Regions from separate parts of the Neobacillus pocheonensis genome, predicted to be linked through region 2. Evidence: predicted binding sites of a transcription regulator. Region 2 holds the regulator's gene; each other region holds the start of a gene.
The links. The regulator Rex, encoded in region 2, represses fermentation and respiration genes when NADH is low (regulators of the CRP and FNR family bind a similar motif). The targets are predictions, from matches to a motif close to TTGTGAAATATTTCACAA.
Positions count from the first base shown of each region.

Region 1: nirB (nitrite reductase large subunit NirB) is a predicted target of Rex. The motif match lies at 1,537-1,554, and genes of this name have one in related genera.
Region 3: ABES02_RS19170 (cytochrome c oxidase subunit 2A) is a predicted target of Rex. The motif match lies at 2,635-2,652, and genes of this name have one in related genera.

Region 1 is NZ_JBCNAD010000018.1:153,225-164,308, reverse strand. It holds gene ABES02_RS09465 (hypothetical protein) at 1-278, shown strand, start outside; gene ABES02_RS09460 (acyltransferase family protein) at 319-1,464, opposite strand; gene nirB (nitrite reductase large subunit NirB) at 1,676-4,087, shown strand; gene nirD (nitrite reductase small subunit NirD) at 4,094-4,417, shown strand; gene cobA (uroporphyrinogen-III C-methyltransferase) at 4,443-5,864, shown strand; gene ABES02_RS09440 (NAD(P)-binding protein) at 5,861-6,499, shown strand; gene aceB (malate synthase A) at 6,675-8,267, shown strand; gene aceA (isocitrate lyase) at 8,304-9,587, shown strand; gene ABES02_RS09425 (YueI family protein) at 9,718-10,152, shown strand; gene ABES02_RS09420 (OsmC family protein) at 10,194-10,646, opposite strand; gene ABES02_RS09415 (VanZ family protein) at 10,737-11,084, shown strand, end outside.
Region 2 is NZ_JBCNAD010000013.1:46,783-57,866, reverse strand. It holds gene ABES02_RS07420 (cytoplasmic protein) at 1-13, opposite strand, end outside; gene ABES02_RS07415 (polymer-forming cytoskeletal protein) at 30-752, opposite strand; gene ABES02_RS07410 (YhbD family protein) at 765-1,388, opposite strand; gene ABES02_RS07405 (redox-sensing transcriptional repressor Rex) at 1,507-2,160, opposite strand; gene moaC (cyclic pyranopterin monophosphate synthase MoaC) at 2,188-2,685, opposite strand; gene ABES02_RS07395 (ABC-F family ATP-binding cassette domain-containing protein) at 2,862-4,781, shown strand; gene ABES02_RS07390 (aminotransferase class V-fold PLP-dependent enzyme) at 5,189-6,298, opposite strand; gene ABES02_RS07385 (YhfT family protein) at 6,353-7,633, opposite strand; gene ABES02_RS07380 (DUF2620 family protein) at 7,700-8,062, opposite strand; gene ABES02_RS07375 (PRD domain-containing protein) at 8,126-8,506, opposite strand; gene yhfZ (GntR family transcriptional regulator YhfZ) at 8,644-9,594, opposite strand; gene nagB (glucosamine-6-phosphate deaminase) at 9,771-10,529, opposite strand; gene ABES02_RS07360 (phosphopentomutase) at 10,571-11,084, opposite strand, start outside.
Region 3 is NZ_JBCNAD010000034.1:3,660-14,743, reverse strand. It holds gene ABES02_RS19185 (DMT family transporter) at 1-66, shown strand, start outside; gene ABES02_RS19180 (b(o/a)3-type cytochrome-c oxidase subunit 1) at 82-1,740, opposite strand; gene ABES02_RS19175 (cytochrome c oxidase subunit II) at 1,740-2,216, opposite strand; gene ABES02_RS19170 (cytochrome c oxidase subunit 2A) at 2,237-2,386, opposite strand; gene ABES02_RS19165 (type III polyketide synthase) at 3,049-4,137, shown strand; gene ABES02_RS19160 (isoprenylcysteine carboxyl methyltransferase family protein) at 4,138-4,707, shown strand; gene ABES02_RS19155 (dynamin family protein) at 5,024-8,686, shown strand; gene ABES02_RS19150 (sulfurtransferase) at 8,699-9,535, shown strand; gene ABES02_RS19145 (5'-3' exonuclease) at 9,604-10,500, shown strand; gene sspL (small, acid-soluble spore protein L) at 10,545-10,682, opposite strand; gene ABES02_RS19135 (divergent PAP2 family protein) at 10,767-11,084, shown strand, end outside.

The DNA.
Region 1 (11,084 bases), on a different contig from region 2:
CTGCAGTAAACTACCCAACTTCTTATGTTCCGATTACGATCATCTTGATTCCTCTCTTCTTTTTCTTATTTAAAAAAACCAACTGGCTGGCAGGCCTTATGGGGAGTGCAGCCTACTTTCTTGTTTTATTTGCCATTCATCGGTTTGGCATTCTAATCACTCCTCCGTTGGTATTATGGGAACTTGTCCCTGTTGCATTAATTGGTGCCATAGCCCCCGTTTTGAATTCACTGGTAAAACCATTCACTCTTTTGAAAAAAAATAAACAGCCAGCCTAATGAGAGAGGGTGCCCAAATAATAAATGGGCACCCTCTTCTTTATGATTGTGAAATAGCATTACTAGCAGAGCCTTTCTTTAAAATTGCTGTACTTTTTATCCCAAACAAAAATCTCAAAACAGGAATGCGCTTAATCACTAGCTGATAACAAAGCATAATCACTACAAACGAAACCGTTATCAGAAAAATAAGCTTAGCGGGCATTGGCCACGACAAATCATAAATAAGATATCCAAGGAACACAATGACAGGCTGGTGCAGCACATAAAAAGGCATCGAGGCTTCACTGCCATATTTTAAGAAACGGTTTGGAAAAGCTAAATGTTTGTCTGCCAAAAAGAAAATACATAACAGCCAGCTCCAGCAATTTAACGCATGAACAGAATAAAAAATAATGTCGTTAATTGTACCTGGCTTCGGGAATGCCTTCATAAACCATATGATGAAAACAATGGATGTAATAATAGCGATACTAAAATGAATCCTAATCGTTCTTCGAAGAGCAGGTTTAAATGCTTCATTGGATAAAAAGTAATAGCCATAAATAAAGAGGACTAAATAAAAAATAATATCCCATCCGCCTAAATTGACTGTTTTAATCGGTCCTACTAAAAACAACAAAATAGGTAGGATGAAAAAATGAATCATACCAAACTTGTTATACCTGCTTATTTTTTTAAAAAGAGGCAAGGTAAGAAGTGAAAATACCATAAGAACAAGTAAGTACCATAAATGCAAACCAAAAAAAGCAAAGTTTCCATCTCCGCCAATACTTAAATACAAACCGTCAAAATAATGAGGGAGGAAGTCAAAAAAAGAGCCATTAAACTGATTGTGAGTAACACGTTCAATGAAAACTTGTGGAGGGGTCAAGAATACCACTCCAAACAAAAGCGGTACTCCAAGTCGTACTAGTCTCTCTCGAATATACACGGATCCGGTTCGCCTCTGCAGGGTATAGACTACACTTATTCCAGATACAGCAATAAAGATGGGCATAAGCCAGGAGCCAACAAACAGCGAAAAGGCTAAGATTCCGCCTGAGTCTAGTTGATTGTTTTTCACATGCCACGGAAAGGGATTGAAGAACATCGAGCAATGATAAAGAAATACGGCAAGCGTTGCTAAGACGCGAATCCAATCTAAATCATATTGTCTAGTAGTTGAAAAAATAGATTTTTCCATATAGCCCCCCATTTATTCTAAAATATTCCATTTTTAAACTTATTATCCAGCAAAATAAGGTTTATGACAATAATGTGAAACCATTCACAGATGTTGTTTAAAAGTGACGAACGTCACAAATTTTTCGCTGACAGGTAATTACAATATATCTATAGAGAAAAATATGAAAAACGTAATTAATGAACGACTAATATATAGGGAGTGACCCAACATGAAAAAATTAGTGATGATCGGAAACGGAATGGCTGGCGTTAGAACAATTGAAGAAATTCTTAAACTAGCACCAAAACAATTTGAAATAACTATTTTTGGACAAGAACCGCATCCAAACTATAACCGTATTAAATTATCATACATCCTGCAAGGGGATGCCAACTTTGATGAAATCATTATTAATCCTTTAGATTGGTATAAGGAAAATCATATTCAATTATTTACAGGTGAAGCTGTAGTCAAAATCGATGTGGAAAAAAAACGAGTGATTAGCAACCAAGGCCGTGAAGTAGAGTATGATGAATTGATTATTGCCACAGGATCGAATTCTTTCATTCTACCAATTCCTGGCGCGGACAAAATCGGCGTGACCGGATTCCGTGATATTAATGATTGTGAAATGATGATCAAATCAGCCAGTCAATACAAAAAAGCAGTAGTAATCGGCGGCGGGCTCCTTGGTCTTGAAGCAGCTAGAGGCTTACTGAACTTAGGAATGCAAGTAGATGTCGTTCACCTTATGCCGCATTTGATGGAACGCCAATTAGATCCAATTGCTTCCTCCTTATTAAAGGCGGAACTAGAGTCACAAGGCATGAACTTTTTGATGGAAAAACAAACAGTTGAGATCCTTGGAGACGAGCGTGTGACAGGCCTGCGCTTTAAAGACGGCTCTGAAGTGGAAGCAGACCTTGTGGTCATGGCCATTGGGATTAAGTCCAATACAGAAGTAGCTAAAAACAGCGGCATCTATGTAAACCGTGGAATCGTTGTGAATGATTTTATGGAAACAAGTACACCGCATGTGTACGCAGTTGGGGAATGCGCAGAACACAGAGAAATGGTTTATGGCCTGGTTGCGCCGTTATATGAACAAGGCAAAGTGCTCGCAAACCGTATTTCTGGAATGGTTGGAGAGCCCTATACAGGGTCCGTGACCGGAACGCAGCTCAAGGTTGCAGGGGTTGATCTTTTCTCTGCAGGAGAGATTTTTGAAGATGGTTCAACAAAATCGATCATGGTTTACAATGAATTCGAAGGCATCTATAAACGAGTTTTAACAAGAAATAATACGATTGTCGGAATTGTGATGTATGGGGAAACAAAAGACAGTACAAGGTTATTCCGAATGCTGACGAAAAAAGAAGATATCACTGGTGTTTCGATTTTTCAAACAGAATGCAGCGCTGAGGCAGGTGGGGATGTGGCCTCCATGCCAAATGATGAACTGGTTTGCGGCTGTAACGGAGTCACAAAGGGCGCCATTGTCGAGGCGATTAAAACACAAGGCTTGACTACACTTGATCAAGTAAGCCACTGCACGAATGCAGGACGTTCTTGCGGACGCTGCAAACCGATGGTCAGCCAAATTCTTGCCCATACACTTGGGGACCAATTTGATGCTGCAGCTGCCCAGAAAGCAAGTATTTGCGGATGTACAGCCTTAAGCCGCGAGGAATTGATTGAAGAAATCAAAGTTAAAGGCTTAACCAGTGTGAAAGAAGTCATGAATGTGCTGGAATGGAACAATGAAGAGGGCTGTACGAAATGCCGTCCGGCGATTAACTACTATCTTGGCATGCTTCACATGGATGAATATAAGGATGATCGTGATTCTCGTCTTGTAAATGAAAAAATGCATGCGAATATCCAAAAGGACGGGACGTACTCTGTTGTTCCAAGAATGTATGGCGGAGTGACAACGGCAGCGGATTTGAAAAAAATTGCTGAAGTTGCTGAAAAATATAATGTTCCTCTTGTAAAATTAACAGGAGGACAGCGGATTGGATTATTCGGTGTCAAAAAAGAAGACCTGCCAAATATGTGGGAAGAGCTTGACATGCCATCTGGATATGCTTATGGAAAAACGCTTCGCACGGTAAAAACCTGCGTCGGCGCCCAGTTCTGCCGCTATGGTACACAGGATTCAATGGCGCTTGGAATTGAGCTTGAAAAGAAATTTGAACGTCTCGATACACCGCATAAAGTAAAAATGGGGGTATCCGCTTGCCCAAGAAACTGTTCAGAAGCAGGAATCAAGGATATCGGCTTTGTCGGTATTGATGGTGGTTGGGAGATTTATGTGGCCGGTAACGGCGGTGTCGATCTTCGCCCAGGAGATTTGCTATGTACAGTCAAAACGCAAGATGAAGTAATGGAAATGACAGGTGCTTATTTGCAATACTATCGGGAAACAGCGAATTACTTGGAGCGTACATCTAAATGGGTGGAGCGCGTGGGACTTGAACACGTAAAAGAAGTTCTAGCAAACGCCGAAACGCGTAAAGCCTTGAATGAGCGAATGGATAAAACATTGAAAAAATATAATGAACCTTGGAATGAAGCGATTCAAAGCGAGGAAATTAAAGATAAATATTATTCTAAACACACTGTTAAGGTGGGGGAGTGATTGAACATGCTGCAAACAATAACTCGGATTCCAGTTGCACACTATTCAAATGTTAAAATGAGAGCAGGCTATTCAATTAAAATAGATAACACGGAAATTGCCCTATTTAAACTATCGAATGGCCAAGTGTTTGCCATCGAAAATCGCAGTCCCCACCCAAAAGGCGGTGTCCTTTCTGAAGGACTTGTCAGTGGTAATTACGTGTACTGTCCAGTCTATGATTGGAAAATCTCGTTGCTAGATGGAAATGTCCAGGCACCGGATGAAGGACAAGTCCGAACGTTTAAGGTAGAATTAGAAAATGATATTATTTTTGTAGTACTTGAATAGGTAAACATGGAGGGATGGCTGCACGATGAAAAAAGGAAAAGTATTTTTAGTTGGAGCAGGGCCGGGGGATATCGGGTTAATTACCGTAAAAGGATTAGAAGCAATCAAGCAAGCGGATGTCATTCTTTATGACCGGCTTGCCAACCCGAAGCTATTGGAATATGCCCCTGAAAACAGTGAGCTGGTCTATGGCGGCAAGCTGCCAGAGCGCCATTTTATGCGCCAAGAAAATATTAACGATTTTTTGGTTGAAAAAGCCTTAGCAGGCAAGGTGGTTGTCCGTTTAAAAGGCGGCGACCCTGGCGTTTTCGGCCGAGTTGGCGAAGAAGCGGCCGCCCTGGCTCAGCATCAAATTCCTTTTGAAATCGTCCCAGGTATTACATCCGGGATTGCAGCCCCCTTATATGCAGGGATTCCGGTCACACATCGGGCGCATGCAGAATCGTTTGCTGTCGTTACAGCCCATGATAAATCCCAGGACGGTAAACCGAATTTGGATTGGGAAAGTCTCGCCCGAGGCGTTGATACGATTGCGTTTTACATGGGTGTAGGGAATTTACCGTTCATTTGTGAGAATCTTATTCGCTATGGAAAACCAGCCACAACACCGGTTATTTTGATACAGTGGGGTACGTTTGGGCGGCAAAAAACGCTCCAGGGCACGCTTACTGATATTTCAGAGAAGGTTTTGGAAGCAAAGTTCAGCAACCCATCTATCATTCTTGTCGGCGGGGTCATTTCCATTCGCGAAAAAATTAGCTGGTTCGAGAAAAAGCCCTTGTATGGCAGGCAAATATTACTTGCCCGTACAGGCACTAGCCCAAGTGAATTGGCAAAAGATCTGATGGAACAGGGCGCCGATGTGATTGAATTTCCAAAATGGAAAAAGATGACTGTTCCAGTTGAACTTACAAAAGCGACGGCCTCTGAAAAAATTCTATTTGCATCACCAGAAAATGTGGAAGAATTTTTCTCAGCAGTGTTTGACCAACAAATGGACATTAGAACGATTAGAGCAAGCTTTTTTGGAGCCTCTAGCAAAACCATCAAGGCATTAAATAGGCTTGGATTTACAGCAAATCTAGCAGATGAGTCAAGGGATTATCTTGTTGTCGGCGACGCAAGCATTCTGAATAAAGGCTATAAAAATGTGTTGGTAACAAGCAAAAAAGAAATCGACCAGCAGTTTCTGCCTATTTTTAAAAGAATGATTGGAGAAGCAGCTTTGAACACATTGATCTTCCCTAGCAGCGCCGCGGTCGAGCCATTTGTGGAAGCATTGAACGATTGCGGCCTAGAAGTTGAAGCGTTTCTGAAGGATTTAGAGGTTATCAGCATGGGAAGACAAACAATGGCGGCTGTTGAAGCTGCAGGCTTGCAGTCGGATGGCATGCCGGAGCAGGCAACCAAGGAAGCCCTATTGAAATATTTAGAGGTTGGCCAATGAGCTCATTCTATCCGGTCATGTTACGGCTTGAAGGTAAAAAAGTAGTAGTGGTTGGCGGCGGTAAAGTTGCCGAGCGGAAGGTATCAGGGTTGCTCGAGAGCGGTGCCCACCTTACTGTCATTAGTCCTGAGGCAACAGCGGCAATTCAAAGACTTGCCGGCGAGGATAAAATTGTCTGGCAGCAAAAACTATTTTCGGTTGAGGATATCCAAGATGCCTTCATGATCTTTGCAGCGACAAATGATCGGCAATTAAATCAACTTGTGAAAGACTGTGCTGATGATCAACAGCTGGTAACGATAGCTGATGATCCTAATGAATCAAATTTTCACCTTCCTGCCCTTTTCAAGCGTGGTCGTTTATGTATTGCTGTTTCGACTGGCGGTGCCAGTCCAACGCTTGCAAGAAAAATCCGCGAGCAGCTTGAGCAGCAGTTTGATGAGTCGTATGTGGCTTATATGGATTTCTTATTTTCAAAACGACAATGGATTTTGGAAGAGGTAAAGGATGCCTCTTTAAAAAAAAGATTGCTAACTGCCATCGTCAGTCTAGATTCTTTAAATAGTGAAAGTCGAGAAAAGGATTTTCAAAGATTATATAAAGAGCTTGATTCTGAAGCAGGTACCTTAGATTGAGGTACCTGCTTTTTTTATACCTATGCTAGTACAAAAGAAGTAAACAGTACGACTAAAGGATTATTTTACCTATTTTTATAAAATTTTCAGAAAAGTAGTTCCATTTTTAAAAAACGTGTTATATAATACAAAACGAGGCAAGTTACTGTATTATAACAAAGAGGTGATCTAGTTCATGTCGACGCAAACGACTGGAATTGAAGTGGTTGGGGCTATGAAAGCCCAGTATGAAGAGATTTTAACGCCAGAAGCCTTGAGTTTTATTGAAGAGTTGGAGCGAAAGTTTGGGGGCCGGCGGATTGAACTGTTACAAAACAGGCAAAAACGCCAGGAGGAAATAAACCACGGTCAACTTCCCGATTTCCTTCCAGAAACAAAGCATATCCGCACAAGTGAATGGACGATTGCCCCGATTCCACAGGACATCCAAGATCGCCGGGTTGAAATTACCGGCCCAACTGACAGAAAAATGGTTATCAACGCTTTGAATTCTGGTGCCAAGGTATTTATGGCTGATTTTGAGGATGCCACTTCACCGACATGGGAAAACATCGTCGAGGGACAAATCAACTTAAGAGATGCAGTGAATCGGACGATTAGTTTTGAAAATCCAAATGGTAAGAAATATGTGCTTAACGAAGAAACAGCTGTACTTTTCGTACGGGCACGCGGACTTCACTTAGAAGAAAAGCATGTGCTATTGGATGGCAAACCGATTTCAGGAAGCATTTTCGATTTCGGAATGTACTTTTTCCACAATGTAAAAAATTTACTGGCAAGGGGAACAGGCCCTTATTTTTACCTGCCAAAGCTTGAAAGTCATCTAGAAGCACGGCTTTGGAATGATGTGTTTGTTTTTGCACAAGAAAAGCTTGGGATTCCAAAGGGAACCATTAAAGCAACAGTATTAATCGAGACGATCATGGCTGCATTTGAAATGAATGAGATTTTGTATGAGTTAAGGGATCACTCAGCCGGATTAAATTGCGGCCGCTGGGATTACATTTTCAGCTATTTGAAAAAGCTTCGCAACTGCGAGGATGTCATTCTTCCGGATCGTTCACAGGTAACGATGACAGCGCCGTTTATGCGCTCCTATTCATTACTTACGATTCAAACCTGCCACCGCCGTAAGGCACCAGCGATGGGCGGAATGGCGGCGCAAATTCCAATCCGAAATAACCCTGAGACGAATGAAGCAGCATTTGAAAAGGTTCGGGCTGACAAGGAGCGGGAGGCACGCGACGGCCATGATGGAACATGGGTTGCGCATCCGGGTCTAGTTCCGGTGGCATTAGAAGTCTTTAACCGCGAAATGCCGGTTTCTAACCAAATTCATACAACAAAGCAGCAGAAAATCACGGTTACGACTCAGGATATACTCGAAGTACCAGGTGGCAAGATTACCGAAGAAGGCGTTCGGGTCAATATCAATGTAGGAATTCAGTATGTCGCTTCTTGGTTATCAGGAAGAGGAGCAGCGCCTATCCACAACTTAATGGAAGATGCCGCAACCGCTGAAATTTCACGTGCACAGCTTTGGCAATGGATCCGCCACCCGAAAGGTGTTCTAAATGACGGCAGGAAGGTAACCGCCGAAATGTATGAGCAGTTTAAAACAGAGGAATTGGAAAAAATCCAGCGGGAAATTGGTGCACAAGCCTATGCTGAGGGCCGATTTGATGAAGCTGTTAATCTATTTGATGGCTTAATTTTAAATGATGAGTTTGTAGACTTTTTAACTTTACCTGGATATGAGAGTTTATAAAAAAATTATTAATAGATTAATAGGGAGGAATTTAACATGAAAAATTCAAGAGTAGCAGGTTTGCAAGAAAGCTGGGAGTTAGATAAACGCTGGAACGGGATCACAAGACCATATACGGCTGAGGATGTTATCAAGCTTCGCGGCTCCATTGACATCGAACATACTTTAGCAAAAAAAGGCGCTGAAAAGCTTTGGAAGCTATTAAACGAAGAGGATTACATTAACGCCCTTGGCGCCTTAACGGGTAATCAGGCCGTTCAGCAAGTAAAGGCCGGTCTGAAAGCCATTTACTTAAGCGGCTGGCAGGTTGCAGCAGACGCTAACCTTTCTGGCCATATGTATCCAGACCAAAGCTTGTACCCTGCGAACAGTGTACCAAGCGTCGTCAAACGAATTAACCAAGCCTTGCAGCGTGCCGACCAAATCACTCATTCTGAGGGCGACAACTCCATCGACTGGTTTGCTCCAATCGTAGCCGATGCCGAAGCGGGCTTTGGCGGGCAATTAAACTGCTTCGAATTGATGAAAGGGATGATTGAAGCAGGGGCATCAGGCGTTCACTTTGAAGATCAGTTATCTTCCGAGAAAAAATGCGGCCACTTAGGCGGAAAAGTATTGTTGCCAACCCAGACGGCGGTTCGCAACTTGATTGCTGCCCGTTTAGCAGCCGACGTTATGGGTGTTCCTACGGTGTTAGTTGCCCGAACTGATGCAAATGCTGCTGATTTAATCACAAGTGATATCGATATGAATGACGCTCCATTCATTACAGGCGAGCGCACACCGGAAGGGTTCTTCCGCACGAAAGCTGGGATCGATCAAGCGATTGCCCGCGGTTTAGCTTACGCGCCATATGCCGACCTTATCTGGTGCGAAACTTCTGAGCCAAACATTGAGGAGGCTCGCCGCTTTGCAGAAGCAATCCATGAACAGTTCCCTGGCAAACTATTAGCATACAACTGCTCCCCTTCATTCAACTGGAAAAAGAAACTTGACGAAGAAACGATTGCGAAATTCCAGCAAGAGCTTGGTAAAATGGGCTACAAGTTCCAATTCGTGACCCTTGCTGGCTTCCACGCATTGAACCACAGTATGTTCGAGCTAGCTCGCGGCTACAAAGAGCGCGGCATGGCAGCCTACTCCGAATTACAGCAAGCGGAGTTCGGCAGCGAGCAGCACGGGTACACAGCAACACGTCACCAACGTGAGGTTGGTACAGGTTACTTCGACCAAGTATCCATGGTCATCACTGGCGGAACGTCTTCTACAACCGCTTTGAAGGGTTCTACCGAAGAAGAACAGTTTACTGCAAAACAATAAACATTTGTATTCGAGTCCTTCTCTCCTAATAGGAGGGAGGGATTTTTGTTGTATAGTGTTTTTTTGGAGATTCACATTTAATTGGTTATTATCATACATAATAATAGCCTTTTATATGGAGTTGATTTTTTTGAAAAAGCAAACCGTGGAAGAGGTCTTGCAGCAAGGAATCCATGGCCCCTTAGAAACAAAGCCAGATGAGCGGCGAAAATACTTAGGAACATTGCGTGAGCGGATTATTGTGGCGCTGTTAAAAAGCCAAGTAGCAGAAACAAAGATTTATCCCCAAGTGGAGCGGTATATGAAGGAATACCCTGGATCCCATCTTTTTCTAAATGGGAGCATGAGCTATGAGAATCTATCCAAGTATGTAAAAATCGCTACCAAAAATAAAATCGAACATACCATTGTAACCAATAAAAGCCATGATACTGAGTTTGGCTTAATCTTGGCGATGAACTATGCCATTGATAAAGAGGAAATACTTATTACGAAAAACTCCCCCGCAACACAAAAGCCAGCAAAAAAGAAAAAGGGACTATTTGCAAGGATTTTTAAAAGGTAAGTCTAACAGAAAGGCGTAGTCCCAAACCGGATCTACGCCTATTATTCTGCAGCAAGGACAACATTTGCCTGCAATTCAATTTCAACATTCCCTTGTACAGCACGGCTAATCATACAAGAGGCTTCCGCTTTTTTGGCAAGCCGATGTGCTAATTCAACATCTTTTTCGGAGGCATCCGATCTTAAAACCACAAGCGGTTGGTGAATTATCTTTTTATAAGTAATTACCCCTTTGGTAACATCGACAATACCTTCAGATTCCATCGTTAAGTTTTCTTTCTCAAGCCCACTGCGTTCCATGATGGCGGCAAGAGTAATGATATAGCAGCTTGCGGCAGCCCCTAGGAGCATCTCATCAGGATTGGTGCCAACCCCTGGGCCCTTCATTTCAGGTGGTATTGAAACTTTCGTCTTCAAATTCCCGGTTTCAATTTCGCCGACATCATTCCGTAATCCCGGCCAGACAGCTTTTAAATGAAAGTGATGTTCCGCCATTATAAATTCCTCCTTTTTAAACTGGTACACGATTGAAAATATATGGTATTTTTATATGGCCTATGTAAATTATTTTGGAGCAGTGTACGAATGAACATATTAAAAAAATTTGCTTTAACCCTAGTTTTGTTTCTTTATTTAGCCATACTTACTAAACTTATTTTATTTAAATATATTCCTTTATCTGAGATTATTCATCATTTTAATTTTACCTATAATGAATACCACTGGCGCTCCAACAATTTTGTTCCTTTTAAAACCATCTACTTTTATCTGTACCTAGCCGATATTAATTTTATTATTAGAATAGAGAATTTGGTAGGAAACATTATTGGCTTTGCCCCTTTAGGGTTCATTTTACCATTATTATCGAAAAAGTTTCTAAAAATGAAACCGGTCATTCTTGCAGCTTTCAGCCTAAGTTTAACTTACGAAATC
Region 2 (11,084 bases):
CGTTTTTTTTCATTTCCCTTTCCCCCCCACTAATACTTTCTGACATCATTCACCACAGCATTTTTATCCTGGGAGAATTCTTCTGTGTATTCTACGACGCCAATCTGACAATTAGCACCGATTCTAACCTGATTGCCCCGCACAACTTTGGCAATCGTATTTTCAAGGTCGATTTTATCCCCTTCTATTAAATCCGTTTCTAATTGCGCTTTGAAAATGGGTTTGAATAAAGCGCCGATAAACGACCCTTTATGCTGCCTTACCGTAATGGTTTGCCCACCAATTTCTTTTGCTTTGCATTCCCCATAAATCTTAATATCTACCTCATCAGCGTTTAAAAGCCCGCCAATCGTAAACCGGTATTCTCCTTTAAAAATCTCAGCCTCACAATCCTCACCGACTGTAAGAAATCCGCGTAATTTGATATCCTCGGACCTTACACTTCCGCCAACAGAAACTTTACCTGAAACCCTCAAATCTTTTACAAGCAGGTTTTTTTCAAATTTCGCCGTCCCGTCAACCTTCAATTTACCGGTCTCGACCGTACCCTTAAACTTGGCATTTCCATTTACCCTTGCCTCAGCAGCCCTTAGGTTCCCATTGATCACCCCTGAGCCGTTACAATCAAACTCATGGCATTCTAAATCATTATTAATCGTCCCTCTGCCATTTAATGTAACAACATTAAATTGGCCGCCGTTTGACGAACCCAAACCATTAATGACTAAGTCCCCTCTATTTTTCAATTCCATCCCGATTCTCCTTTATAGTAGTTTCGATTTAATTTCTTCCATACAGGTCATCAAGGAAACATGTACCACGACCTTTGTACCCCGCTCAAAATGGATCTCTTCGGTATTAATCAATAAAAGACACGATGACACACCTAGCTTTCTGGTAATCAAAAGCTCGCAGCTTTTTTGCTTAATTAACCCTGAGTTATCCTTTAATACTTGCAGCAGCATTTTCCCCTCATCCAAATTGATTTCTCCAGACTGCAGTAGTTTTTCTAAAACATAAACTTCAAGCATTCTGGAAAAATTAAATTTTGGACCGTCTTGGTCATTTTCTAAGTAGAAATTCATTACCGCACCCGAAACAATGTTACGTTTTATTAACTCGTCTTTTTCAAGTTGTAAATCACTTAGGCTAGGAGAAAACATATCAGCAAGTTCATCTAGTGATAAGTTTTCTTTCATTGTTTGAATTTTGTTGATTCTTTCTAGGATTTTTTCTTTTGGAAAGAATGTTTCCTGCCCCGTAAACGTGGATTTCCGTACAAACCATTCCTCCGGGATGAGATCCTTTCGCTTCCATCTATACAACTGTCCATAGGATATTCCCGCCAGCTCTAATAATTCCTTCTTGGAAATTAACTCCTCGCTCATTTTGAAAACCCCTTTCTGTGTAATAATGTAACATAACACTGTTACGTTGTAAAGATACGTTTGTTTCGTCCGATAAAAAAAGGGCCTTCCGCAGGTTTGCGAAAAGCCCTCTATCTCTTTATTCTTCAATTTCATCCGTTGGGTAGTGCTTTAAAAAGTAAATAAGTGATTGCAGCTCGACAGCCAAGTCGATGTGATGAACACGAATTGCTGGCGGAAGATTTAACCTGGCAGGGGTGAAATTTAAAATCCCTTTTACATTCGCTTTAACCAGTCGATCCGTAATCATTTGAGCAACCTGTGCCGGTACCGTTAAAATCGCCACTGATATACTGTGGTCCGTTAACACCTTTTCCAATTCATCCATATGATAAACCGGTACTTCGCGAATCATTGTTCCCATTTTTGCAGGATCCACATCAAAAGCACATTCTATTTTGGTATTATTATTTTTCAAAAAGTTATAGTTTAAAAAAGCCGTACCGAGATTACCAACCCCGATTAAGGCAACCTTGGTTAGTTCATCTTGGTCCAATGTTTTCCTAAAGAAGGATAATAAATAATTCACATTGTATCCATAACCCTTTTTCCCTAAAGCCCCGAAGTAGGAGAAGTCCCTCCGAATGGTAGCCGAATCAACCTTCACCGCTTCACTTAATTCTGCTGATGAAACCCTTTGTTTACCCGAAGAATGCAGGTTTTTTAAAAATCGATAATAAAGGGGCAGCCGTTTGGCTGTCGCCTGTGGTATTTTCATCGTTTCATTGCTCATAATCTCCTACCCCCCGCATCAATTGTTTTATTTAACTCGTTCTGTCCGCTTAAAGTCGCCATTTTTACCGCCAGTTTTCTCTACTAAATAGGTTGGCCCGATGACCATTCCTTTGTCAACCGCTTTACACATATCATAAACAGTTAAAGCACAGGCGGATGCTGCTGTTAGCGCTTCCATTTCAACACCTGTATTTCCCTTTGTTTTAACATAAGCAGCAATATGTAATTGATAGTTATCGTTAATGTCCTGTTCCCATGAGAAGGAGATATTTACTCCCGTTAATGGAATCGGGTGACACATTGGAATGAGATCCCATGTCTTTTTCGCCGCCATAACGGCTGCCACCTGAGCTACCGCTAAGACATCGCCTTTTTTCATTTCATTATTTGTTATTTTTTCAAAAATTTCTTTGCTGACCGTAATACTGGAATGAGCAAGCGCCGTACGTGCCGTTTCAGGCTTATCGCTAACGTCGACCATCTTGGCTCTGCCTTCTTCATTAAAATGAGTAAATTCTGCCATATAAACAATCCTCCGTTTAAATCATACACTATTTTTCTTTATATGTCTGTGAAACTTTGAACTAATCGTACAATTTTTTGGCATTAAAGTATTAATAGTCCTGATAACCTGCCTCGCTTTATTGCCGGACCTATAGGAATACGGTAAACTATTTATAGTAATAGAGGTGAATTTTAATGATTTTATTGCAGGTTAATCAACTACAAAAATATTATGGTGCTGACCTTATTTTATCGAATATAAAACTAGAATTACAAACGAGAGACCGCGTTGCCCTAGTTGGACGCAATGGAGCCGGCAAATCAACGTTGTTAAAGATTATTGCCGGCCATCTGTCACATGATGGCGGAGAAATCATCAAACCAAAAGATGTGACCATCGGCTATCTAGCGCAAAATACTGGGTTAGAGTCCAAATTGTCTATTTTGGAAGAAATGCTGACCGTTTTTGAGGAACTTCGTCAGATGGAGCAATCGCTGCGCAGGCTTGAAAAACAAATGGCGGATCCAAGTATTTTCGAAGACCAAAGTCGATACGAAAGAATATTAAAAGAATATGACAGTCTCCAAGTAAAATTTAAAGAGCAGGGCGGCTATCAATACGAGGCCGATATTCGCTCTGTCCTGCATGGGCTAAATTTTCATGATTCTTCTGTCATGATCTCCAGTTTAAGCGGAGGACAAAAAACTCGTCTCGCATTAGGAAAGCTGCTGTTAACCAAGCCTGATATCTTAATACTGGACGAGCCGACGAACCACCTGGATATTGATACTCTCTCCTGGCTCGAGCAATACCTGCAGAGTTATGATGGAGCCATCCTAATCGTCTCCCATGACCGCTATTTTTTAGATAAAGTCGTCACACAGGTGTATGAGGTATCCCGCAAGCAAATCCAGCGGTATAGTGGGAATTATAGCTCATATCTTGATCAGAAAGCAGCCAATTATGAGCGTGAAATGAAGCTGTATGAAAAGCAGCAGCAGGAAATTGCTAACCTACAAGACTTTATTCAGCGCAATTTGGCCCGAGCCTCAACGACAAAACGGGCGCAAATCAGACGGAAAAAGCTTGAGAAGATGGATGTCATGGACCGCCCATTAGGAGACGAAAAATCTGCTAACTTTTCATTCGATATTGAGAGACAAAGCGGGAATGATGTTCTTTTGGTCGAATCTCTTTCAGTTGGTTATGATGGTGAAAGGATTTCTGAGAATATCTCATTCCGTGCCTTTAAAGGCGAAAGCATTGCCTTAGTCGGACCAAATGGGATTGGCAAATCGACTCTTTTAAAGACAATCATAAAAAAACTCCCTGCGCTTAGCGGGACGATTCAATATGGGACAAACCTCTCGATTGGCTATTACGACCAAGAACAGGCAGAATTGAAGTCCAATAAACGGGTATTAAATGAGTTATGGGATGAATATCCGTTGAAAAGTGAGAAAGAAATCCGAACGGTCCTTGGTAATTTCTTATTTTCTGGTGATGATGTGTTAAAGACGGTTTCTACCCTAAGCGGAGGCGAGAAGGCACGCCTCGCCCTAGCAAAACTAATGCTTGAGAAGGCAAATGTCTTAATCTTGGATGAGCCTACAAACCACCTTGACCTTGATAGTAAGGAAATTCTTGAGAATGCCTTAATCGATTACCCAGGCACCATCTTGTTTGTTTCCCATGACCGATACTTCATTAACCGTATCGCGACAAAGGTGTTGGAGTTAAGCCGTCAGGGCAGCTGTGAATATCTTGGGGATTATGATTATTATTTGGAGAAAAAGCTAGAGCAGGAAGAATTGGCTGCATTAGCCCTTGCCGAATCTGCTAAAAAATTGACTCAAGTGGATACTGTTGAAAGAAATAGTTATCAACAGGATAAAGAAAGCAAGAAGCTTGAACGCCAGCGCAAACGGAAATTAGAAGAGATCGAATTAAGGATTGAGGAGCTTGAAGAAGAAATCCAGGAATTTGAACAGTTATTATGTGAGCCGGATATTTTTCAAGATCACGAAAAAGTATTGGAAATCAACATAAAAAGTGAAAAAGCCAAAGCAGAGCTCGAGCATTTGATGGAAGAATGGGCCGAGCTGGCGGAATAGCTTGGGAAAAAACCGGTCTTATTGGTCCGGTTTTTTCATGATTTTCCTAGATGTTTTTTGGTTGTGGATAATTTTCAAAAAATTTTCGAGGGATATCAACATTTTGTTTAGATATCCTCATTTCCCACAATGTTATTCACATATTAAATGGTATATTTCCAAACAGTTATTAAACTTTTCCACATTATCCACGGTAAATCTTAATTTTATCCACATTATCAACAAGAACACACGTACTTATCCACATTTTGATTTTTTGGATCGATTGCACAAAAACTTTATCCACAAAAAACTATTAAATTCACTAGATAATATTGAGATCCATCCACCTAGATAGTTGCCATGCCTGGCACACAACAAAAAAAAGCACCTTTATGGTGCGTCTAGATCGAAAGGTAATTATTTATTTAGTCTTTCATACCCATGGCATCAGGTATGGCATGTTTTAATATATTGATAGCTAAATCGGCTCCACTTCTCATCAGGTTGATCCTTATACCTGTTTCGATTAAACTTGGGTTTGCCTCCAAAAATGATCCAGAAACTCGATAGATCATCGGAAGAACTTCAAAACGGGATTCTGCTCCAACTGGATAAATGGCAGCCCCGTATTTTTCGCTTGTGGCAATGACCTTCTGAGCAATAGGCATTTTAAGCTTAACAATGACGTTCTTTTCTTGTGCGTTCGCAACGATTGCATGGTCCACTTCAGGGATTTCACCTGCATTTAAAATGTCTGCCAATTGATGCGTTTCCTCGTTTTGAACAGCCATCGTAACAGGAGCAAGCACTAAAGATCGAAGCAGATCCATTGCCTCATATCCCTGAACCTGGCCGCCTCCCGAATAATTGCGTTCAATGATAGTATTGATGGCTCTTTCCTCTCCTACAATCACGCCAATTCCTGGAGGGCCTAACAATTTAAAGCCTGAGAAGCAAGAGTAGGAAGCGCCTAGTTCTACTCCAATTTCAGGTACCTTGAAAACGGTATAGTTATCATCAACGACTATTGGCAAATCGGGGCGGATTTTTTTCACCAAATGGATGACATTTGATAAGCTATACGTATCATCAGGCATTTGCCGGGAATGCTGCGCATAAAAAACCTTGCAATCCTGGTGTTCATTTAACGCCCGCTTGATAGATTCATCATCATTAAAATCAACAAAAACCGGATTCAATCCTAACATCCGCACTGTTTCCTTAGTTGTTGTATACAAAGGGCTTTTATGCATAAACAACCGATCACCTGGATCCAGTAACGCAGAAAGCGTATATCGAATAGAACCTGTCCCTGCCCCTCTAATCAAGGCACAGGACTCGGTGCCAAAAAATTTTGCCAGCACATTTTCAACCTTCTTTGTTTGGTGTGGCCTTCCAAGCCCAGGAACCACTCCAAGATCTCCCTGGTTAAAAAACTCATTGCCTCTAAACTCATCAGCAATTGCTTTTGTCAGCTCAAATTGCTTTTTCTTTGCTTCGTCGATGCTCATGGTAGTTAATAATGTTTCAAGCATGTTCCTCACTCCAAAATGTTACTTAACTAGTAAACTAGAATCAACTGAAACTATTTAGACAACATGTAATCCTACTAATGCCAAAACGTTGGCTAAAATTCCGACGATAATGGCTGCAATAGGTCCTGCCGCCAAGCGGATAATCGGTTTACCGGCAATCTCATTTAAAATATAAAGCGCTATGACAATAAACATACCTGTACCTGCCCAAATTTGGTTTGCTGCATTTACACCGCCTATTAATAAAGCAAGCTCCAAAATTTGCAGCATAGCCGTTCTGATATTATCTCCCGACATTTTTAATGAAGGAAATTTATTTAAAAATCCGCCAACTTTTCCAAGACTTAAAACTTCCAGTCCCATTGCTCCGGCACCTAACACCCCGGCCATAAGAGGGTTCGCAGATACATAACCTAAACCTAAAATCCAATCACAATATCCTTCAGTTGCATACACGCCGCTAACAAGTGCAGTAGTAATAATTAAAGGCATAAATGCCAGCGCCTGGACAAATGCAACTAATGCTGCCGACGTGACCTCACCCTTACCTAATAATGCCGCCGCAATCGGTTCTCCAGCAATCCAATGATAATTGGCAGCAATCGCAAGTATCGCACCCATAGGCATCAAGTAATAAATATTTTTCCTGATCCTCTTTACATTTTCGGTAAATAAACCTTCGCCAATATCTTCTAATCGTGTTTTATTACGTGAAGCAAATATAATCAAACAAATCATTCCGACTAACATCGCAATACCCTGTGTGCTTAAGAAAACTTTTTCACCCGCAATATGGATGGGATTAATTCTTTCCGTAATAATCCAGCCTAGTGCAGACAGCAAAAATGTGATTAACCCTTTTCCTTTACCGAACTGATATCCAACTGCTATCGAAGGAAAAGCAACGAAAGCGTAAATAATCGGATCGCCAACAGAGGCCAAAGCATCTAAAAAGTTTATTGGAAGATATTTAAAACCTTTAATAATAGCATTTAAAGTAAGTGGGACTACGGCCCCATAAATCACACCAATAAATACGGAAATAAATGTATTTTTAATAGAAGTTCCAATGATATCTGCTGACAAAAGTACGATATGAATAACAATAATTCCCGATGCTATGGTTATAGGCATCGCAAAACCCGTAATAAATCCAATACTAATAGCAAAAGAAACACCCGCCAGTTCACGCCTCGACATATTGCCATTTAAGTATTCAGGTAAAATCGGTCTAAGTCCATCGTGATAAACAGCGATGGCGCGATTGGCCAAAAATGTCGCATACCCGCTCATAATTGCAAAAATGATTAATTTAATAATCTCTTTTGTTTCCATTACCTTACCCCCCTAGTATTTTTTTCTTTTAAAGCGTTGTCTATCTTTCTCTAAGCATGACTTGTTTTATTTGCCTGATAATAATTTTACTAACAGCGAAACGGAGGCTGCGGCTTGGTCAGCAGTAAATCCAAATGCTTTTGCCCCTCTAGTAATGGAATCACTAACCTGCAGTTCTTTTGGAGCTCTGCCTGCCATGGCTATCGTTGCGCATTTATCTCTTCCCAAAATTCCATAAGCCATTCCCAAGGCCCCGCCAGCCCCGCTTTGACATGCCCCGAGATAATAATCAAATTCACCCGTTTTCACTTTCAATGCAGCTTCAGTATCGCTGAATATGACTGCACTAAACTCTTCACCGCCTTCTCTTTCAACAAGTTCTTTAATTTCCATTTTGTTTAGCTGGCCGCCAATTGCAAATTTAATCATGAAAAACACTCCTTTATTTCAGTAGATTTAATTTTCAGTTCATTTAAAATATTATTTAGCAAGTCATTTCGATTCACCCCCTAAATTCACCTGATAGATCAAACTATAATGAATAAATAAATAGTCTTTTTCAGCTTGAGGTAATTCCTTTCCCCACTGTGTTTCTAAATAAAAAATTTCTGTATTGATTCTTTCTGCATATCTTGTACTTTTTGCTTCATTAATAATGGCTTCAGATGGTCCTTCAATGATCTCCCCTGCTGACAGCCTCGTCATCGCGAAAGGAAGATGGGTAAACAGCATTTCACCTTGTTCGATGTCGTCTTTACAAAGTGTGATTCTTAAATAATCAAAAGCCTTTTCTGTTACCTTTGCAGCTTGAGCGGTAATCGAATCCGATTGTTGAAGAATGGATAATCGTTCCATTAATTCTTTTTTATTCATTTATGAACCTCCAAAATACAGTATTTAGTATTATAGAAGTCAGAAAGTTCTCACCTTTTGTTAAAAAATCATTAAGGGGAAGCCTTCTGAATTTCATTTACTATTTTCATTAACCAACACTCATAGTCACTAACTATTTAATATTGGGGAAACCTTTCGCCTGCTTCCACCATTCTTTGTACATTTAGAACAATTTCTTTGTTTAGTAAAGAAATTTGTTTCTTCACTTCAATTCTGCCGGCTTCGACAACAATTGTCGCTTCAGAAGTTAACCTTGTTAACTTTTTTGCTTCTTCTGATTGAAAGTCTACAGTATAAAAAGTCTCAACTGAGCGAACTTCGTCAATATTCCAAACCGCTGCGTCAATTTGGTTTTCTTTTAACATTTGAAATAGCTGCATATAGTTTAAATCAACAAATTTCACATCAAGCCCTTCGCATTCAAGGAGTGTGATAGTGGATTGATCAGGTGACAAGCGGTCAATTCCAATTCTCATACCAGACTCAATTTTGGTCTTCGTTGGATCCGTCAAGAAAATCTTATGTTCAGATACGTAAGTACCAGCTCCGAATGATTTAACAATTTCCAGACCTTTATGAGATTTAATACTCTCCTCGGCAGCCAGCCGTGAAACAATCGCAAAATCATAACGTCGTGTTTTGAGAGCCTCCAGGCGATTACTTGCTCCTCGCATATAAGCCAAACTAATTCGCTTGTTAAGATAATTAAAGCCATCTACAATACCTGTAGCCAATCCTTCATATTTTTTCGAATATGGCAAGGGCATTGCTCCAACCAAAGGGCCAGTGCCGGAAATATCCAATAAAACGCTTACATCCTTATTTAACAAAAAAGTCCCTAAATGGCCTCTTGCTTCTAATTCAATAGCTCCTAACATTTCAAGCAGTTTGATCGCACCCTGGACTGTCCCTCGCCCTAATTCAAGACTTTCACAAAAATCTGTGACTGTAGGAATTTTTTGACCGTTTTGAATTTCTAATAGCTCTAAGGCTATTTTTTTTGCGGCTAATCCATTTTTAGAATACAAGTTTTCCCACATTTCATTTTCATCTGCCTTTGATTTCAAAATACTATATTCAGTATCTTGAATATAACAATTTTCACCTTTGTCGTAAAGTGCATTTTTTAAATCATGGCAGGATTTAACCCGAAATCGCTCAATTGATCAATTAATTACATATTTATGTAGCAAAAGAAGCCGCATCTAATAATAGACCACGACTTCTTCTATTATGTTCTTCATTATCTTAGTAAAAGCTCAACATTCATTGTCGCTTCTAATTTAGAAACAGCCTTTTCATCTGCGACCACCACTACATTTGGATGATTTTTTAAAACCGAAGCAGGACAGTCCGTACCAGGTTCGCCAGTAAACATCCGGCAAATCGCTTTAGCTTTTGATTCTCCTGAAGCGAGCAGCAAAATTTCCTTGCTTTTTAAAATCGTGGCGATCCCCATCGTAATAGCTTTCTTTGGAACCTGATCGTTACTTTCAAAATAGCGGGAGTTGGCCTTTCGGGTCGATTCCGTTAAGGTGACGACATGTGTTTCCCTGTCGAACGGGGTGCCTGGTTCGTTAAAGCCAATATGTCCGTTTTGGCCAATCCCTAATAGCTGCAAATCCACGCCGCCAATTTCATCAATCATCGCTTCATAGTTTATGGCTTCCAGTAAAATATCATTCGAAAGTCCATTTGGAATATGAACATTTTTCTTGGGAATGTTGATATGATCAAATAAATGTTTAAACATAAAGGCATGATAACTGTTTGGGTCATCCGGTGCAATTCCTTCATACTCGTCCAAATTGTACGTAAACACATTCTGATAAGAAGTATAATTTTTTTGATAATCCTCGATCAACATTTCATACGTTCGAACGGGAGTGCCTCCTGTTGCCAGGCCAAGTGCCACTTTTTTGTTAGACTTTATTTTATCAAGAATAAATTTGGCCGCAAATGCACTCATTTCTTCATGATCGCGAACTTTAACTAGTTTCATATCTTCACTCCTCTCGTTAAAAAGATAAAACTCTTAAAAATTTACAAGATCTCGTTTAAAAAGCTTTCGCCGAACTCCGGCCTTTCAATTCCGACAAATTCCGCCATCGTTGCTGCGATATCTGCCATTGTCTCTCTAGTACCAATGGAAACCGGCTTCACATGTTGGCCGACAACCAAGATAGGCGTTTGTTCTCTTGTGTGATTTGAATGGCCGATGGTTGGATCGTTCCCATGGTCAGCCGTAATGATCAGCACATCTCCTTCGCCTAATTCCGGAATGAAGGATGCTAAAAACGCGTCCGATGTTTCTAATACTTCTTTATACCACTCGCTGTCCTCTTTATGACCAGCAAGGTCTGTTTCCTGTACATTCACCAAGAAGACGGCATTTTCTTCACTTTCGCGATAAAGCTTGGCATAGGTTTCAAGAACATCCTTTGTATTCACAACTGGATCACTGTATCCATTTGCTTGAATCACATCCGCTGTTTTACCAATCCGATAAACAGGAATCTCATTTAACTCGGCAATATGCGCAAATTGCTTCTCAAAT
Region 3 (11,084 bases), on a different contig from region 2:
ATAAATTTGCCAGCGGGTTCGGGGAGAAAAATGCTAAAACAAAAGGCTTCAATCAAAAATGATTGAAGCCTTTCATCCTTTTTACCAGGTCTTAAAGCCCTTAGATCCTGGTGGTGCATTTTGTATGATATCAATAAATGGTATTGTGTAAGCAAATAGGATGATGGCAGCAGTAATGCCAAGCCATAGTTTCCAGTTTTCAAATACCATTGGAGCTGTTTCCTGTAGGTTTTCTGCTTCACCAACAGGGAATTCTTCTTCACCTTTTGGAGCAAAAAATGCTAGGTTAATGAAAATAATTAAAACTAGGATTATGCCTAAAAATAAGATTGTTCCGCCCACAGCTTGAGCAATTTGATATGGAATCCATTCAGCTGCTTGTTTTGCTCCGCCATATGTGGAGAAAGCAGAACGTCTTGGTCCGCCAAGAAGGCCTTCAAAGTGCATAGCACCTGACATAAACACCATCCCAATAAACCAAACCCAGCCTTGAATGATACCTAATTTATTCATCGCTTTTGTCAGTTTGCGTCCTGTTAAATGCGGAATAAGCCAATAAGAAATCCCAAAGAACGTTAATACTACAGAAGTGGCAGCAGTTAAATGGAAGTGCCCTGTAACCCAAATGGTATTGTGAACGACTTGGTCCATTTGGTTTGAAGCATTGATGATACCGCCTGCGCCTGCAGGAATGAATGATGCCATACCGATAAATGGAACAGTGAAACGTGCATCTCCCCAAGGAAGAACCCTAAACCAGCCAAAAAGTCCTGTTGCCCCTTTAGAGCGTCCATATCTTTCAAATGTAGCAAATAGAGAGAACGCAGTCATTAGGGATGGGATAATAACCATGAAAGTTAGGATTACTTGGAAAAACTTCCAAGCTGGATCAATTCCCGGTTCTGTTAACTGGTGGTGGAATCCGACCGGAATAGAGAATAATAGGAATAAAATAAATGATAATCTTGCTAAAGAATCTGAGAAAATCTTTCCTCCGATAATTTTTGGAATAATGGTATACCAACACATATAAGCGGGAAGTAACCAGAAATATACTAATGGATGTCCGAAATACCAGAATAAAGTACGGCTAACTAATACATCAACAGTGTCAACTAAGCCAAGTGACCATGGGAGCAATTGGAATAAAACGGTTGCTGCTACACCCAGAGTAGCGACAATCCAAAGTACTGTATTAATGACAGCCATGAAGCTTAATAATGGGCTAGGTTTTCCAGGATTATTCCTGCGCCATTTTGCATAGGTCATAATTTGTGCAGCACCGTCGATCCAACTTCCTACAACGACCAAGGTCATTCCTAGATAAAAGATCCAATGTGCTTGTAATGGTGCATAAAAAGTATAAAGAACAGAAGCTTTGTTCAATAGAATCATTGTTGCAGCCATTGCAGTACCAATAGTCATGGTCCAAAAACCAATCCAGCCAGTACGTCTAGCAGCATTAGAGTGGGTTCCTGCTGTACGGCTTACTGCAGCATATTGAAATCCCATAATAAAGAAGGTTGTTAACACAAGTCCCATCATGACGCCGTGAACGGTTAACAATTGATAATAACCGATGCCTCCAGGGAGTTCATATTTTCCAGAACGGACGAGAGTTTGCAGTAAACCCATTAGACCTCCAAGAGCAAGGGCTGTAAAAGCCACATAAAAATGCGCCATTGAAAGCTTTGCATCACGAGGGTCAACTTTTATTTTTGAAACAGCTGAGTTAACCATTATTTTACCACCTCAATTTTCGAGCTCATTAAATGGTGACCAGCACCACAATATTCATTACAAACAATTAAGTACTCTCCAGCTTTGTCAAACGTTGTTGTATACTCACTGACATAACCAGGTTCAAGCATCATATTAATATTGGTTCCCGCCACTTCGAAACCGTGGATAACGTCTTTAGTAGTGGCGATCACTCTAACCTTTGCCCCAAGCGGCACTTTCACCTGTCCAGGATTATAAGAGAAAGTAGATGCTACAAATACTAATTCATAATCCCACTCTTTACCTTCAACCTTATGTAAGCCTGGTTTGTCAAATGGCTTTGTTTGATCGACTTTTGCCGGGTTTATAGTCGTTAAGCAGCTAGGCGGTTTATTGCCTAGATAGAAGGCGCTTACACCTACAACTGATAAGAAAATAACAAGGCAGCTAATTCCAAAAATCAGCCAAATTTTTTCAAATTTATGCATATGCATAATTATTTCCTCCTTAATCTTTAAAAACGTTCAACAAATAGGTAGTAGACACTGATCCAAGTGACAACAATAAAGATTCCCAAAAAGAAAACAGATGCGAGTGTCCCCTTGAGAGAAGAGCTGTCTTCAATTTCTGTTTTTTGATTTGTTTTTAATTCCGTTTTCGCCATCCCCTTGCACTCCCTTCAGAAAATTAAAAAATAATTAAATTAGTTCTCTTTCATAATACAAAACTATCATGAAAGAAAAATATGAAATTTGGAAGTTCACAAATTGTTCATTCCTTAGGTATCTACAATGTTAATGTTAAAAACTTGATGCAACAGTGATTTATATCACAAAAGACAGGAGGCATTTGTGACTAAAATGTGAATTATCACTTTTGACCTGTGATAAATGTAATTGATTATCATTTAATATGTGAAAAAATGTTCAATTTTAAATTGTTGTCACAAAATTGGGAAAGTGGAAATATGATAATAATAAATGCTTAATTTTCCTTCAGAAAAGAGCGTGCTTCTAGTGGAAAAATATTATTGTGAGAAATGTCGACTTCTCTACGATACTGTGGAAATCTGTAAGATTTGCGGATCAATCGCGAATAAAAAAATAAAAATTGAAGTTCAAAAACAACCTGATAAACAATAAAATGGAAATGTTTATGCAATGTACGAAATGCAATTCCACGCTATAATAAAAGAGCACAACAACAACCTTCAAAACGTTTGCTTCTCCATATTGGGGAAGCTTTTTTTATGTATCCTTCACTTTCTCCGTATAATCCTCTATTGACTGGAAAAAATATCCTTACCATCGTCGAAGGAGAATGATTATGCCTACGATTACTTCCATTGCTGAGGCTATTCCCCCATATGAAATTAAACAAGAGCAAGCATCGGAGTTCGCGAGAGAACTTTTCACAGATTCGTTCAAGGATATTGAACGTCTATTAAAAGCGTTTCAAAATGGTCAAATCGAAAAGAGACATTTCGTGAACAATATAGAATGGTTTCATGAGAATCATACCTTTGAGGAAAAAAACAACGCATATATCGATTCGGCTGTCACACTCGGAAAAGAAGCCATTGAAAAGTGTTTACATAGTAATTTTTTTCTCTCCGAAACGATTCCTTATGAAGAAATAGACGCGATATTTTTTATTTCGACTACCGGTATCGCTACCCCGAGCATTGAAGCGAGAATCATGAATACATTGCCGTTTCGGCCCCATACGAAACGAATCCCGATTTGGGGTTTGGGTTGTGCGGGTGGAGCTGCTGGCTTATCTAGAGCATTTGAATACTGCCTTGCTTTTCCTAAAGCAAAAGTCCTTGTCCTTTCTGTTGAATTATGCAGTTTAACGTTCCAGCACAATGACCTTTCCAAAAGCAATCTAATTGGAACCACTCTCTTTGCTGATGGTATTGCCTGTGCATTGGTTTGTGGAGATGAAACTGGCCATGAAGGCTTTCAAAAGCAAGCAACTTCACCTTCTATCATTTCAACCCAGTCCACACTTATGCCCAATTCTTTAGATGTAATGGGCTGGGACATAAAGAATTCGGGATTGTATGTCGTTTTTTCTCGGGATATCCCCCATATTATTGAAGATTGGCTAAAGCCAAATGTTAGTGCCTTTTTAGAGGAAAACGAGCTCACTCTTGCACAAATTGACCATTTTATTGCCCATCCAGGCGGGAAAAAAGTAATTGATGCCTATATAAATTCATTAGGAATTCCTGCTTCGATGACGGACATATCTCTTGAGGTTTTAAAACAGTATGGTAATATGTCCTCTGCCACCATTTTGTATGTACTCAAACGTTATATGGAGAGGAGGATTCCCGAGGGATCAATCGGGCTTTGCACCGCTCTTGGTCCTGGATTTAGCTCAGAATTACTTCTTTTGAGGTGGAATTAAATGATTGATATTCTTCCGTTCATGTTTTTATTTTCTTTCATAGTGCTACAACGAATATTGGAACTTTTGGTGGCGAAAAGTAATGAAAAATGGCTGAAGCAGCAGGGAGCCGTTGAATTTGGAAAAGGCCATTACTATTTTATGGTACTAATGCACACGATGTTTTTTGTCAGTTTATTAGTAGAAAAGGTTTTTCTAAATCGTGGATTATCCCCTGTTTGGCCCTTGTTTCTTTTTGGATTTGTTCTAGTCCAATTCTTAAGGATTTGGGTTATTACATCACTTGGAAGGTATTGGAATACAAAAATCATCGTCTTACCAGGTGCCAAAGCAGTCAAAAAAGGTCCGTACCGTTTTATTAGGCACCCAAATTATTTTGTTGTCTCAATCGAATTACTGGTTATTCCCTGCATGTTTTCCGCTTATTATACTGCTTGTTTGTTTACATTATTAAATGGAATAATCTTGACCATTCGAATTCAAGAGGAAGAAAAGGTATTGAAAAGCTTAACGGAATATGAAGGAGATTTTCAGGACTGTAATCGGTTTATACCAAAGTTTGTTAAATAATTGTGACAAAACAAAAGGTGTATTGAAAATGATTATCAGCTGTGCTATTATGAGGTTAACGATGAAAATCATTCTCATCTGAGAGTCTGATAAGGAAGGTGTTACATATGACTTTTGCTTTTGTGGGCGGAACGGTTATAATCTATGCATTTGTCATGAAGCACGTTTTAAAAAATGTTACACATTAATACATTTTTTCATTAAACCAAGGTGAAAGCCTTGTTTTTTTTTGTTTTCAATAAGTGTCAAGATAGGAAAAGTTTGAATTATCGTATAAAATAAAACTATTAATATGTTGTTAAGGGGTATATACGTAATGATTAAAACAGTCAATCCAAATGAAACCAGGCAATCGCTAAAACAGAAGCTTGTTTCAATATATGATTATTTATTGGCAGAGAAGGACTTGCAGCATGCTGAAAAGGTGAAGCAACTTGCCAAAAAATTAGAAAATCGCGAATTTACCATTGCGTTTTGCGGCCATTTTTCCGCAGGAAAATCGACGATGATTAACCAGGTTGTCGGTGAAAATTTACTCCCATCTAGTCCGATTCCCACGAGTGCAAATTTAGTAAGGGTAAAATCAGGCGAGGAATACGCCAAAGTGTTCTTCAAAAATGAAAAGCCGAGGCTTTATTTAGCTCCCTATGATTATGAAATGGTCAAAAACTATTGTAAAGACGGTGATAAAATCGAGGAGATTGAAATCAGCCACAGCGATTCTCATCTACCTCCTAACACAGTCATTATGGATACTCCCGGGATCGATTCTGCTGATGATGCACACCGTATTGCAACGGAATCAGCCATTCATCTTGCTGACTTAATTTTCTACGTGATGGATTATAACCATGTCCAAGCCGAGTTAAACTTCCTATTTACAAAAGAACTAACTGAAGCAGGTAAAGAAGTATACTTAGTCATTAATCAAATAGATAAGCATAAGGATGAGGAATTGAGTTTTCAAGATTTCCAAAAAAGTGTTGTCGATTCATTTGCCTCATGGGGCGTAAAGCCAGCGCGGATTTTTTATACATCCTTAAAGTATAAAAACCACCGCTTGAATGAATTTCATGAGCTTCAGGACTTCATTGCTGAAAAATTGGAATCAAAGGACCATTTTTTCCTTCCGTCGATTTTTCATTCATTGAAAAAAATAACCCAAGATCATCTGAACGAATTAAGGAAGGAAGAAGATGAAAAGCTCATCCCTTCTCTCGAACTATTTAATGAATTACCAGAGGATGAAAAGGAGTCTTTGTTAGTAACTTACCAAGGCATCAGCTTAGACTTAATGAAATTAAACGAAGGGGTTAGCGTAAAAGAGAAGGAATTCGATCATGAAATCACCCAGATCATGAAAAATGCCTACCTTATGCCTTTTCAAACAAGAGCATTAGCGGAAAGTTACTTAGAATCGTGTCAGTCGGAATTTAAAGTGGGCTTCCTCTTCTCCAAACAAAAAACGTTAGAGGAAAAAAAGGCGAGGCTGGATCATTTTTATCAAGATATTCTTGAAAAAGTGAAATCACAGCTTGAGTGGCATTTACGCGAGTTCTTACTTCGTACCCTAAAGGAAACCAAACTTGATTATGGTGAACTTCTGGGTGTTGCGCAGGCCTTTTCAGTCCCAGTTCCGATTGAAATTTTAAAACAAACGGTTAAAGGCGGTGCCCGTGTAACGGGGGAATATCTTCTCCACTATACAGAAGATGTCGCCAATGAAATTAAGAAGTTAGCGAGAAATCATTTACATGAATTTAAAGCTCGTTTCTTAGAAGCATTAGCTGAACAAAACGTTAAATTAAAAGAAAAATATGAGAAAGAATATAGCAAATTCGAGAAATACGTAAATGCATTATCTGCAATAAACCAATCTGAAAGCAAAATAAATAAGATTGAAAATCATTTTTCGGAGATGCTTATACAATTAGGAAGCCTTAAAGAAGATACTTATCATCTGTTTAACCAAGATGATGAAGAGGAATATGAATTAATCAAGGCCGAGGGAGACATCCAAGCAGTTAATGGGAAAACTGCAAAGCCTGAACAAACAGTCCAAGCAAATATTGTATCTGTTAAGGAGAAAAAGAATGCTCCAATCGCAGACAATCGTCTAAAAATTACAATTGAACGATTACATCAGGCATCAGAAATCATTCAAAGCCTGCCTGGTTTTCAAAAGCTATCCTCTGAATTAGACGAAAAGGCAGATAGATTGAATAATAAAGGCTTTACTGTAGCCCTGTTTGGTGCCTTCAGCGCGGGTAAATCCTCTTTTGCTAATGCGTTAATGGGGGAAAAAGTGCTGCCTGTATCACCGAATCCAACAACAGCTGCTATTAACAAGATAAAGCCAGTAACGGCTGAATATCCCCATGGAACAGTCCTGGTAAAATTTAAAGAAAAAACTACGATGCTCGATGATGTTAATCGTTCCTTAAAGGTATTTGAATATCATGCTGACAATTTTACAGAAGCAGCAAAGAGAATTGACCAAATACTGTTAAAGGATCATCAGACAGGAGTCTTAGAGAAGACCCATTTTGCTTTTTTACAGGCATTTAATAAGGGCTATGACCTTTTTGTTGATCACCTTGGTAAAATCAAAAAAACCGATTTAAATGACTTCCATGAGTTTGTAGCGCAAGAAGAAAAATCCTGTTATGTCGAATGGATCGAGCTATATTATGATTGTGAACTAACACGTAAAGGGATAACGCTTGTAGACACTCCTGGAGCTGACTCCATTAATGCCCGACATACGGGTGTAGCCTTTGATTATATCAAAAACTCTGATGCCATTTTATTTGTCACGTATTACAACCATGCTTTTTCAAAAGCAGACCGTGAATTTCTCATTCAACTGGGACGTGTGAAAGAATCGTTTCAAATGGATAAAATGTTCTTCCTTATTAATGCCATCGACCTTGCCGAAAATGAAGCGGAAAAGGTGGCAGTGGCCTCATATGTGGAGGAACAGCTTGTAAAATATGGGATTAGAAATCCGCATCTCTATTCTTTATCGAGCCTGCAGGCATTAGCAGAGAAAACCAATCAATCACAACATCCAAGTTCTGGGATGGCTATTTTTGAAGATGCCTTTTATCAATTTATTTCGAACGATTTAACTGAAATGACCATATCTTCAGCAGAGACTGAATTAACCCGTGTTCAAACTTTAGTGGATAAGCTGATTCAAAATTCAAGAGAAGATAAGGCAATAAAGGAACAAAAGCGGAAAGAAATCGAAAAACAAAAGGCAATTATTCAGGAGTTACTTAAACAACAATCACTTGAAGCTATTCAAAGCCGTTTAATGCATGAAACAGAAGAATTGGTTTATTACATCAAACAAAGAGTTTTCCTTAGGTTTGGCGATTTCTTTAAAGAAGCTTTTAATCCATCTACACTAAGGGATGACGGACGCAATTTGAAAAAGGCGCTGCAAGGTGCCCTGGACGAATTTTTAGAAAGTCTTGGTTTTGATTTTGCTCAAGAAATGAGGGCAACGACAGTAAGATTAGACAGGTTTGTTGAGAAACGATTTGCGGATTACCAATCCATGCTCACTCGAAAACTGCTTGATATCAATCAAGATCTTTCTTTTTCAGTGTTTGAAATGGCTCATAGTGAAGAGATAGATTTTAAAACAGCGTTTATAAATTTAGATAATCAGTTATTTTCAAAAGCAATGGGCTATTTTAAAAATCCAAGATCCTTTTTTGAAAAAAATGATAAAAAATGGATGAGTGAAGAGCTGAATAACACATTAAATCCACTTGCAGATGCCTATTTAAAACTGGAAACAGAACGTCTGAATGATCATTATGCCAACGAATTATCGACTGAATTTAATCGTCTAATATGTCATATGCAAGAGCAGGTGGATGATTATTACCAGAGCCTTCTCGCAGCATTAGATGGCGGTGTTTCCATTGAACTTTTAATGGATGTAAAGGAAAAACTGCAGAAATAGTCTAATAATGGGGTGATTGTCTTGAAATTTATCGTGGACAAAGAATGGTTACTAAAGAATGTAAACGAAAGCAATGTACGAATTATTGATTGCCGCTTTTCATTAGCAGACGTTAATAAAGGGAAGATGGAGTATGTAAGCGGCCATTTACCTGGGGCAGTTTATTTTGACCTTGAAAAAGACCTTTCAAGTCCTGTTCAGGAGCACGGGGGACGACACCCATTACCAGATGTATATGAATTCGTTAAAAAGCTGGAAACTGCAGGGATAACTGAAGACAAGATTATTGTTGCCTATGATAACGGAGAAGGGGCCTATGCGGCCCGATTTTGGTGGCTCCTCCGTTACCTTGGGCATGAAAAAGTGTATGTACTTGATGGCGGATATAAACAGTGGGTTGATGCAAATTATCCGACCACTACTGACGTCCCGTCGTTTGAAGAAGAACAATTTCACATCCATTTAAAGCCTGAAATAGCGGCAGACATTCATGAAGTGAAAGAAATTGCTGCCGGAAAATTTGCAAACGGTGTATTAATAGACTCTCGTGAAGAAAAACGATTTTTGGGGATTGAAGAGCCTATTGATAAGAAAGCAGGACATATACCTGGTGCAATCAATAAGCCTTGGATGGAAGGTTTGAACAGCGGTACCTATAAATCAATGGAAGATCAGCAAAAAAGATTTTCGGATATTGATACAAACAAACAAATTATCGTCTACTGCGGTTCAGGGGTAACGGCTACTCCAAATTTTTTGGCTTTAAAGGAAGCAGGCTTTAAGCATGTTAAACTTTATGTCGGAAGCTTTAGCGATTGGATTTCCTATGAGGAAAATAAAATAGAATAATTTTGACCTCAGATTATGGTATAATGAAAAACGTGTTGTTTTTCACCAAGAAATTTAGGAGGTCTAAAATGGATAATAATCAAAAGCCTTCACTAATGCTTGTTGACGGTATGGCTCTGTTATTCCGTGCTTTTTATGCTACGGCTGTAACAGGACAATTTATGATAAATTCTAAAGGTATTCCGACAAATGGAATCCATGGTTTTATTAAGCATTTATTTACAGCAGTATCATCTTTTAAACCTTCCCACCTTGCCGTTTGTTGGGATATGGGAAGTAAAACCTTTCGTACAGAATTATTCGCAGATTATAAAGGCAATCGTGGCGAGGCTCCAGTTGAACTAATCCCGCAATTTGATTTAGTAAAAGAGGTTGTCGCGTCGTTTAATATTCCTAATATTGGATTAGCAGGCTATGAAGCAGATGATTGTATTGGTACTATTGCCAAGCAATCGAAGGATTTTGCTCATGTTTCCATCTTAACTGGGGACCAAGATATCCTTCAGCTCCTAGATGAAAGTATCTCTGTTATTTTGTTGAAAAAAGGATATGGCAATTATCTTGTTCATACACCGCAAACTTTTATTGAAGAAAAAGGGATTACTCCAAGGCAAATGATTGATTTAAAAGCATTAATGGGCGACCCGAGTGATAATTATCCGGGCGTAAAAGGCATCGGAGAGAAGACCGCTTTAAAGCTTTTGCAAGAGTTTGACCATGTTGAGGGTATCATTGCAAACTTGGAACAGCTATCTAAATCAAACAAAACAAAAATTGAACAGGACCTTGAAATGCTGCATTTATCAAGGATGCTTGCAGAAATTAATTGTGATGTTCCTGTTAGTTGTGAGTTAGAAGAAGCAGGACTTAAAATTGAAAAAGAAAAGGCATTAAATAAATTAATGGAATTAGAACTTCGAGGCCTGCAGCGTTTGCTGCCGTTAGATGAAGCATTTGTTTCCTGATTGAAAAGGTTGTCTCATTTGAGGCAACCTTTTTCTAGTCCAGATTATTTTGTATTCTTCTTTTTAGCAGCATTTTCAAGTTTGCTTTTTGGTTCTTCAGCGAATTCTGCATCCTGTCCATACCCTTGTGGATTCACGCCAGGTGCTTTTACTCCTCGACTTGCCCCAAGTTTTTTACCCATAAACACTCACCTCCTGTTTTGTTAGTATTTCCACTAGGAATAATAAAACTCAGGCTTCCGAACAATAAAGACAGAGGTGATAGCATGAACAAAGGTGTGTATTTGGCCCTTTTTAGCATAGGATTTGCTCAGTGGCTAAAAATTCCAATTCATTATGTTAAAAAGAAGGAATGGAGACCAGAGCTATTTTTTGGGACAGGCGGGATGCCAAGTTCCCATTCAGCGGGGGTATCAACCTTAACAACCTATATTGCCTTACAAAGAGGTTTACCTACAGTAGACTTTGCTCTTTCGCTTGTTTACGGGTTAATTGTCATGTATGATGCCCAGGGTGTCAGAAGGCAAACCGGAGAACTCACCTTAAAGGTCAATTCAATGAATGACTTAATTGAAAAGATTCAA